Regions from separate parts of the Rhizobium sp. BK008 genome, predicted to be linked through region 2. Evidence: riboswitches for the same ligand, from Rfam matches in the RefSeq annotation. Region 2 holds a riboswitch; the other holds the start of a gene.
What was found. A riboswitch is a leader RNA that binds a small molecule or an ion and turns the genes downstream of it on or off. The one in region 2 is predicted to bind cobalamin.
Positions count from the first base shown of each region.

Region 1: linked by a shared signal. The riboswitch ahead of nrdH (glutaredoxin-like protein NrdH) and the one ahead of bluB (5,6-dimethylbenzimidazole synthase) in region 2 are both predicted to bind cobalamin.

Region 1 is NZ_JACIFK010000008.1:365,126-369,988, reverse strand. Features, by position in the region: gene FHT69_RS27740 (heavy metal translocating P-type ATPase) at 1-992, shown strand, start outside; cobalamin riboswitch at 1,232-1,458, shown strand; gene nrdH (glutaredoxin-like protein NrdH) at 1,739-1,960, shown strand; gene nrdI (class Ib ribonucleoside-diphosphate reductase assembly flavoprotein NrdI) at 1,974-2,378, shown strand; gene nrdE (class 1b ribonucleoside-diphosphate reductase subunit alpha) at 2,357-4,561, shown strand; gene nrdF (class 1b ribonucleoside-diphosphate reductase subunit beta) at 4,735-4,863, shown strand, end outside.
Region 2 is NZ_JACIFK010000001.1:1,219,098-1,223,960, reverse strand. Features, by position in the region: gene FHT69_RS05935 (DUF2865 domain-containing protein) at 1-952, shown strand, start outside; gene bluB (5,6-dimethylbenzimidazole synthase) at 956-1,645, opposite strand; cobalamin riboswitch at 1,686-1,874, opposite strand; gene FHT69_RS05925 (DHA2 family efflux MFS transporter permease subunit) at 2,071-3,474, shown strand; gene FHT69_RS05920 (methyl-accepting chemotaxis protein) at 3,706-4,863, shown strand, end outside.

The DNA of each region.
Region 1 (4,863 bases), on a different contig from region 2:
CGGCGGGGGCGCGGCGCGGGCTGCTGATGAAGGGCGGCGCGGTGCTGGAAACGCTCGGCAAGGTGACGATGGTCGCCTTCGACAAGACAGGCACGCTGACCGAGGGCAGGCCACAGGTGACCGACATCATTTCCTTCGGATTGAAGGAGGCGCAGGTGTTGTCGCGCGCGGCGGTGCTGGAGCAGGGATCCAGCCATCCCTTGGCCCTGGCTATCCTCAACCGCGCCAAGGCGGACGGCGTTCCCGTGCCGCCAGCCTTTGAGCTGGAAGCGCTGCCGGGCAAGGGTGTCAGCGGCAAGGTCGGCGGCGAGACGCTGGACCTGTTGTCGCCGCCGGCTGCCCGTGCGCTCGGGGCGCTCAGCGCGGAGCAGGATGCACGCATCACGGCGCTCAACGACGAGGGCAAGAGCGTATCGGTGCTGCTTGTCAACGGTATCGCGGCCGGCCTGATCGCCATGCGCGACGAGCCGCGCGAGGATGCCGAGGCCGGGCTCGCTAGCCTCAAATCGGCAGGCGTCAAGGCGATGATGCTGACGGGCGACAACAAGCGGACGGCGGCAGCCGTGGCCGGCATGCTCGGCATCGACTGGCTCGGGGAGATGATGCCTGAGGACAAGCAGCGTGTCGTCGGCGAATTGAAGCGCCAGGGCTTGATCGTCGCCAAGGTCGGCGACGGCATCAACGATGCTCCGGCGCTGGCCGCTGCCGATATCGGCATCGCCATGGGCGGCGGCACCGATGTGGCACTGGAGACCGCGGATGCCGCCGTGCTGCACGGACGCGTCGGCGACGTGGCGCGGATGATCGAACTTTCCAAACGCACGATGGGCAACATCCTGCAGAACATCAGCATCGCGCTGGGGCTGAAGGCGGTGTTCCTGGTGACGACGATCATGGGCATTACCGGGCTCTGGCCGGCGATCCTCGCCGATACCGGTGCCACCGTGCTGGTGACGATCAACGCGCTGCGGCTGCTTCGGATAAAGATATAAGCATTCCCCGACTTCATCCTCCGGCGCCCGTCACCGGCGGGATGTCCCATCGACGATTCGGGCCTGATCTCGAACCGAAATCTTTGGACCGGTCATAGGTCGGCTCCCCTCGTGGGGCTTCTCCACAGCCTGCTGTCTTTAAGCTTTGGTTATCCATGTTCTTCACAGGAATGTAGCGATTTCAAACCTGTCGTAACGCAATGCACAAACCATCCGTTGACGCGAATTTGGATTGGCGTACTATATCTAGTGTTCGAGGTTCCATCGATTCGTAGGGAGCGATGGCTAAGACGGGAATACGGTGCGTTTCGCCATGACGGCGCAACAACGCCGGAGCTGCCCCCGCAACTGTGAGCGGAGAGCAACTGTCCGATTTCAGGTCACTGAGGCATGAGGCCTTGGGAAGGCTGGGGCAGGGTGCTTTGACCCGTGAGCCAGGAGACCTGCCTCGAACAAAACGTCCACGGGCGGGGTGTCCGGAAGGTCGCGTTTGCATGGCTGCGGGGATCTCCGCATCGCGTTGCGCAGGCCCGAACCTCCGCCCCTGAAACCTTCGCATTGAGCCACTTCGGGGTGAAGTCATGTCAGTATCTCAATTCAGGCCGCCACCCGCGCAATATAAAGGGCACGTCGCGCCCGGCGGCTGAACGAGCCGCATAGCTGCAAAATACAGAGCCTTTTCGACGGATATCGAGAGATTTCCGATCGATGTCCTGCGTCCCAATCGCGTCGTCACGAGGAATACTATGACCATTACCGTCTACAGCAAGCCTGCCTGCGTCCAGTGCACTGCCACCTACCGCGCCCTCGACCGTCTGGGTGTCGATTATGACATCGTCGATATCTCGCAGGATGCCGAAGCGCTCGATCGGGTCCGCAGCCTCGGCTACATGCAGGCGCCTGTCGTCATCGCCGGCGAGCAGCACTGGGCGGGCTTCCGCCCCGACATGATCAGCGCGCTCTCCTGAGTGAGGACAAGCGGTGGGGTTGATCGTCTATTATTCCAGCCGATCCGAAAATACCCATCGGTTCGTCGCCAAGCTCGGACTGCGCGCGGCGCGCATTCCGACCGGTGGCGTTGACGCGTTCCATATCCACGAACCCTTCGTGCTTGTTGTGCCGACTTATAGCGGCGACGGCGGCAAGGGTGCCGTTCCCAAGCAGGTGATCCGTTTCTTGAACGATGCGGAAAACCGAGGACACATCCGCGGCGTGATCGCCGCGGGCAACAGCAATTTCGGCGAGACATACGGGCTCGCCGGCGACGTGGTCTCGCGGAAATGCCTGGTGCCGTATCTCTACAGGTTCGAGCTCATGGGCACGGAAGACGACGTCGCCAACGTCAAACACGGGATGGAACGATTTTGGACACGGGAACAACTCTGACGCGGGATGCGGGCGCAAAACCGCATAACACTTTTGCTCATCCCGCCGGCGAACGCCCTTTGAAAGCGGCGGAAACGCTCGACTATCACGCGCTGAACGCCATGCTGAACCTCTATGACGAGGATGGGCGGATCCAGCTCGACAAGGATCGTTTGGCGGCCAAGCAGTATTTCCTGCAGCATGTGAACCAGAACACGGTGTTCTTTCACAATCTGAGGGAAAAGCTCGATTACCTCGTGACCGAGGGTTATTACGAGCAGGAGGTTCTCGACCAGTATTCCTTCAATTTCGTGCGAGACCTGTTCGACCAGGCCTATGCCAGGAAATTCCGTTTCCCGACCTTCCTCGGCGCCTTCAAATATTACACCAGCTATACGCTGAAGACCTTCGACGGAAAGCGCTATCTCGAGCGCTACGAGGACCGCATCTGCATGGTGGCGCTGGCGCTTGCGCGCGGCGACGAGGGCCTTGCCCGCGACATGGTGGACGAGATCATTTCCGGCCGTTTCCAGCCGGCGACGCCGACCTTCCTCAATGCCGGCAAGAAGCAGCGCGGAGAGCTGGTTTCCTGCTTCCTGCTGCGCGTCGAGGACAATATGGAATCGATCGGCCGGTCGATCAATTCGGCGCTGCAATTGTCGAAGCGCGGCGGCGGCGTGGCGCTGTCGCTGACCAATATCCGCGAGGCCGGCGCGCCGATCAAGCAGATCGAGAACCAGTCGTCTGGCATCATCCCGGTGATGAAGCTGCTCGAAGACAGTTTTTCCTATGCCAACCAGCTCGGGGCGCGGCAGGGCGCGGGTGCGGTCTATCTCAACGCCCATCACCCCGACATCATGCGCTTCCTCGATACCAAGCGTGAAAATGCCGACGAGAAGATCCGCATCAAGACGCTGTCGCTCGGCGTCGTCGTGCCCGACATCACCTTCGAGCTCGCCAAGAACAATGAAGACATGTACCTGTTCTCGCCCTATGACGTGGAACGCGTCTATGGCGCGCCTTTCACCGAGATTTCGGTGACGGAAAAGTACCGCGAGATGGTGGCGGATGCCCGCATTTCAAAGAAGAAGATCAAGGCGCGCGAATTCTTCCAGGTGCTTGCCGAAATCCAGTTCGAGAGCGGCTACCCCTATATCATGTTCGAGGACACGGTGAACCGGGCGAACCCGATCGCCGGACGCATCTCGATGAGCAATCTCTGCTCGGAGATCCTGCAGGTGAGCGAGGCGAGCGACTATAACGACGACCTCTCCTACAAACATCTCGGCAAGGATATTTCCTGCAATCTCGGCTCGTTGAACATCGCTGCGGCCATGGATTCGGCCGATTTCGGCAAGACGATCGAGACGTCGATCCGGGCGCTGACGGCCGTTTCCGACATGAGCCACATTTCCTCGGTTCCCTCGATCGAGAAGGGCAATGACGAGAGCCATGCGATCGGCCTTGGCCAGATGAACCTGCACGGCTATCTCGCCCGCGAACGCATCTTCTACGGCTCGGAGGAAGGCGTCGATTTCACCAACATCTATTTCTATACGGTCACCTATCACGCGATCCGCGCCTCGAACCTCTTGGCGGTCGAACGCGGCACAAGCTTCAAGGGCTTCGAGAATTCGAAATATGCTTCCGGCGACTATTTCGACAAATATACCGACCAGCTCTGGGAGCCGGCGACGGAGAAGGTCAGGGCGCTGTTCGAGACGGCGGGCATCCATATTCCGACAAGGGAAGACTGGGCCGCGCTGAAGAAGGCGGTCATGGCCTCCGGCCTCTATAACCAGAACCTGCAGGCGGTGCCGCCGACAGGCTCGATCTCCTACATCAACCACTCGACCTCCTCGATCCACCCGATCGTCTCGAAGATCGAAATTCGCAAGGAAGGCAAGATCGGCCGCGTCTATTATCCGGCACCGTTCATGACCAACGACAATCTCGATTATTATCAGGATGCCTACGAGATCGGACCGGAGAAGATCATCGACACCTATGCGGCGGCGACCCAGCATGTCGACCAGGGGCTGTCGCTGACCTTGTTCTTTCGCGACACGGCGACGACGCGCGATATCAACAGGGCGCAGATCCATGCCTGGAAGAAGGGCATCAAGACGATCTACTACATCCGCCTTCGCCAAATGGCGCTGTCCGGCACTGAGGTGCAGGGCTGTGTGTCTTGTACGCTGTGAGTTGATTTCGGCCGCGAGCCTTTAAGCAAATGGCCCCCTCATCCGCCTGCCGGCACCTTCTCCCCGATGGGGAGAAGACATTTGCGGCAGGCGCGACATCCCCTCTCCCCTGGGGGAGAGGGCAGGGTGAGGGGGCTCCGAGCGCCATCAGATCTATTGAGGACATAATCACCATGAACATCGCCGTAAAGCCGATCAGCCGCGTGCGCGCCGTCAACTGGAACCGTATCGAGGACGATAAGGATCTCGAAGTCTGGAACCGGCTCACCGGTAATTTCTGGCTGCCGGAAAAGGTGCCGCTT
Region 2 (4,863 bases):
AGCGCGCCAATATGCCAGCGCCATGGCCGAGCAGAACCTCGAGCTGCGCAAGGTTCGCAACGAGCTGCGCAACAATGGCTGCACCTCGGGCAGCATGGTCGTGATCGGCGGCGAGAATGCCGATTATTGCGGTGAACTCTCGCAGTCCGAAGGCCGCATGATCGACAATATCCAATATCTCCAGGACCGCCGTAACGAGCTGGCCGGCCAGAGCGGCGATGATGGGACGCGCCGTGAACTGATCGCCGCGCTCGATCGCAATGGCTGCAACAGCGAAAACTTCTATGCCCCGAGCGATCGCAGCGCCGCCGACCCCGCCCCGAGCATCGAGGAGCAGGCGATGCGCACCGATACCTTCATTCCGCTCGGCGGCGGTGAAGAGGTCGATCCGCGCTACGGCCTGCCGCGGGCCGAAATGCTCTCGCCGGTCAGCACCATGTGTGTGCGCACCTGCGACGGCGGCTTCTTCCCGATCAGCTCGAACGCCACTTCGGTCGATTTCGGCCGCGACGCCCAGACGTGCGCCAAGATGTGCCCGGGTATCGAGACAGAGCTGTTCTATCGTGACGTGACGAGCACCGAAGCCTCGAACATGATCTCGGTCGCAACGGGCACGCCCTACAGCGCCATGAAAAACGCCTTTGCCTACAAGAACCGCACGCCGGGGGAAAAGTCCTCCTGCGCCTGCAATCTCACCGCCTACTACGATGAGATGCGCGGCAAGCAGCCGTCAAGCGAACCGCCGCAACAAGGTTCGATCACCACCATCCGCACCAATCCCACGGCGAAGGATGCTGCCGCAGCCCCACCGCAACCATCCGTCCCGGAGCGCCCCTACGATCCCGTGCAGAACAAGGTCCGCCAGGTCGGCCCGCAATTTCTTGCCGGTGATCAAGGCTCGATCGACCTAGCCAATCCGGCAACACCGGGGCCGCAGCCTCAACAGCAGTGATTGCTACGGGTCGTTGCGTCCCCACCCGTCATGGAAGACGAGCTCTTGGAGCGGCAGACGCTGCCGCCAGCCTTTGACGGAGAGTTCCGGCTCGTCATAAAGCCGATCGACGAAACCGGCACAGAGCCAGGCGACCACCTCGATATGCTCGGGTATGCCGAGAATGCTTTTCAGATCGCCTTCGCGAAAAATGCTGACCCAGCCGATGCCGACCCCTTCCGCCCGCGCCGCAAGCCAGAGATTCTGGATGGCGCAGACTGTGGAATAGCTATCCATCCTGGGATTGTGGGTGCGCCCCAGCACCACGCTGCCGCTGCGGGTGGGGTCGCAGGTCACGCATATGCCGAGCGGTGCCTCGGTGATGCCTTCGAGCTTGAGGGAGCGGTATGCCTGTCGCCGCTCGCCGGTAAACATCAGCGCCGCCTCCTCATTGGCCTTCACAAAGGCGTCCTGGACGCGCGCCCGGACCGCGGCACTTTTCACCAGAATGAAATTCCACGGCTGCATGAAGCCGACGGAGGGCGCATGATGGGCGGCCGTCAGCAGCCGCTCCACAACATCGTCAGGCAAGGGATCGGGCAGGAACTGGCTGCGAACGTCGCGCCGCGTCTTGATCGCGTGATAGACGGCCTCGCGCTCGGCCAAGGAAAAACCGGACGCCGCCGAAAGGGCATCCTCATCAAAGGGTCGCATCGTCAAATCCCCAACAACGCAACCGCCCGCCGTCCGCGCGGATCGGTCAATCTTGCCAGGCCGGTCTTCTGACTCGGCGTCATCCGTCTGCCGCAGCCTTCCCGGCGAGAAGCCAGTGGCGAGATGAAGCGGCAAGCGTCGGCCTTACAGCGTTGGGCACGTTCCGGCCTTGCACCGGATTCCCGATTCTCCCGCGTTGATGGCGGGCACCTGACGGCGCATCTATTTCAGGAAAGCGCGGCGACGGCAAGCCGGCCCGAGGACGCAGTCGGGAACCACGTTGAGCCACGCACCCTCCCGCGTCGGTTTGAAGCGGCTCGACAAGCTCCTTCATCCATAGTTTCTATGGCCTTATCACCACCGAAGGCGTATGGACGATACAGTCCCTCGCAGCATCCGGGTTGCCCGTGCCCCGCCTCACGCCCATGATCCTTGCGGTCGCCCTGTTCATGGAACAGATGGATTCGACCGTGATCGCCACCAGCCTGCCGGCGATCGCAGCCGATATCGGCACCTCGCCGATCGCGCTGAAGCTCGCCGTCACCAGCTATCTCGTGGCACTGGCGATCTTCATCCCGATCAGCGGCTGGATGTCCGATCGGTTCGGTGCGCGCAACATCTTCCGCATGGCGATCTTCGTCTTCATGATCGGCTCGGTCGCCTGCGCTTTCTCCAACTCGATCACGGCCTTTGTCATCTCGCGGCTGATCCAGGGCGCCGGCGGCTCGATGATGACGCCTGTCAGCCGCTTGCTTTTGGTCCGGGGGACGCCGCGCCACGAACTCGTCGACGCCATGGCCTGGCTCACCATTCCCGCCTTGATCGGCCCGATCATGGGGCCGCCGATCGGCGGTTTCCTCACCACCTATCTCACCTGGCACTGGATCTTCTGGATCAACGTCCCAATCGGCGTGCTCGGCATCATCCTCGTCACCCGTTTCCTGCCGGCGGTCGAGCCGCGCAGCCCGCGGCCGATGGATTTCCCGGGCTTCTTCCTGTGCGGCCTCGGCTTCTCCGGCTTCGTCTTCGGCGTCTCGGTGATCAGCCTGCCGGCCGTGCCCGTCATCTACGGTTATGTCACGGTTGCGATCGGCATCCTTGCCGGTCTCCTCTACCTCCTGCATGCCCGCCGCGCACCCTATCCGCTTCTCGATCCGAAGATGTTCCGCTACCCGATGTTCCGGGCGGCGATCCTCGGCGCCTCGAATTTCCGCATGGGGCTCGGCGCGCTGCCCTTCCTGATGCCGCTGATGCTGCAGCTCGGCTTCGGCCTGACGCCGCTGCAATCGGGCTCGGTCACCTTCGTCAGCGCACTCGGCTCCATGGGCTCGAAATTCGCCGCCTCGCGCACCTTCAATGCCTTCGGCTTCCGCACCGTCATATCAATCACCACCTTGCTGGCGGCGATCTTCCTCGGCATCAACGGCCTGTTCACCGTCGAAACCCCGCTTTTCCTGATCATGGCCTGCCTGCTGATCGGCGGCCTGTTCCGCTCCATGGCTTTCTCGGGCGTCAACGCCATGGCCTTCGGCGATGTCGCCGCCGCCGACAGCAGCCAGGCAACCGCGATCAATGCCGTTGCCCAGCGTATCTCCATGGCAATGGGTGTGGCGATCGCCGGCGGCATCCTCGAAATTTCGAGCAGCTTCCATGGCGGCCGGCTGCTGGTCTCGGATTTCCACGTCGCCTTCTTCAGCGTCTCGGCGATTTCGGCGCTCGCCTGCATCACCTTCCTGCGGCTGCCGCGCGATGCCGGCGCGGAACTGACGACGCGCCGCCGCAAACACCGGCAGACGGAGCCCGAAGAGGCGATCGCGGAAAACAGCTGATCGCGGCAGATCACCAGCGGGCGTGATAGCGAAATCACACGCGTGTGCTCCGGCATCCCTTTCTACTTTATGATTTATTCACACATCAAATACACACTGCGTTTGCGCGTTTTGGGTCGCTATCAGGACATGGGCATGAGCGCTCGTGATGTGACCGTCAGCGTGGATGCCCGTATTGATACGCCGGTCGGGAACATGTCCGACTGAGCCGCAATTCTAGGCCCCCGCGGAATGTTCCAATTTTTGAAAACGATGCCTCTGACAGCCAAGCTGGCGGCGATTATCGTGGCCGTCAATCTGTGCGGCATTTCCGCCTTTGCTACCTACACATGGATGTACGAAACCCGAGCGCTGATCGATGGCGCCAAGGCGAACTGGTCCAAGGATGCGGAGCAGTTTGCCTCTCTGGCGGCGGGCGGCGTGAAATGGGGCAAGGCGAATGCCGTTCGAGAGGCTTATTCGCTCTACCGCGACGATCCCTCGCTCGATCTCGTGCAGTTTGCCGCATTCAATGCGGAGGCTGTCGCCGTCGACACCTGGACACGCGACGGCATCAACGGTCTGCCCGCAGCGGCCGATCTGGCGAAGGGCCTGAGTGCAAAGCCTGAAAAGACGACCATCAATGACGGTGGGTTATCTGCCGGCGTGGTGACGATCACCGCACCGCTTCCACTGGATAAGTCAGGCAAGGTCACCGGTTATATCGTCACCAACTGGTCCGTCGAAAAAATCGCTTCTGAAGTCAAGCAGAAGGTTCTCGTTTCGCTGCTCACGCAGTCCGCGATCACCGCATTGGCCGTCATCGCCTTCCTTCTTGCCATGCGCAGCCTCGTTGGCCGGCCCATCCGGATCATCAGCGAACGGATCAGCGCCTTGCAGAAAGGCGACCTGGCCTCTCCCGTCACCTACAAGGAAAATGGCGACGAGATCGGCTTCCTGGCGCGTGCGTTGGAAGTTTTCCGCCACGAGGCGATTGCGAAGGTCGAAAGGGAGCAGGCCGCTGCCGAGCAGAGCGCTTCGCTCGATGCCGAACGGGCGCGCAACGCATTATTCACGGAAGAGGCCAGCAACACGCAGCGGCTGGTCATGACCGCTCTCGCAAATGCATTGGAAAAGCTCGCCGCAGGCGACTTCTCCGTACACCTGGCCGATCTCGGTCCGGAATTCGACAAGTTGCGGCAGGATTTCAACAACATGGTCGAGGCCGTCGCCGCCGCACTGACGGAGATCAAGGCCGCCTCCGTGGCGGTTGAAGGCGGCTCGAGCGAGCTTGCCTCCTCCGCAGATCAACTCGCCAAGCGGACCGAGCAACAGGCGGCATCATTGGAACAGACCGCTGCCGCATTGGATGAGATGACCACCACCGTCCGAACATCGTCGCAGCGCGCC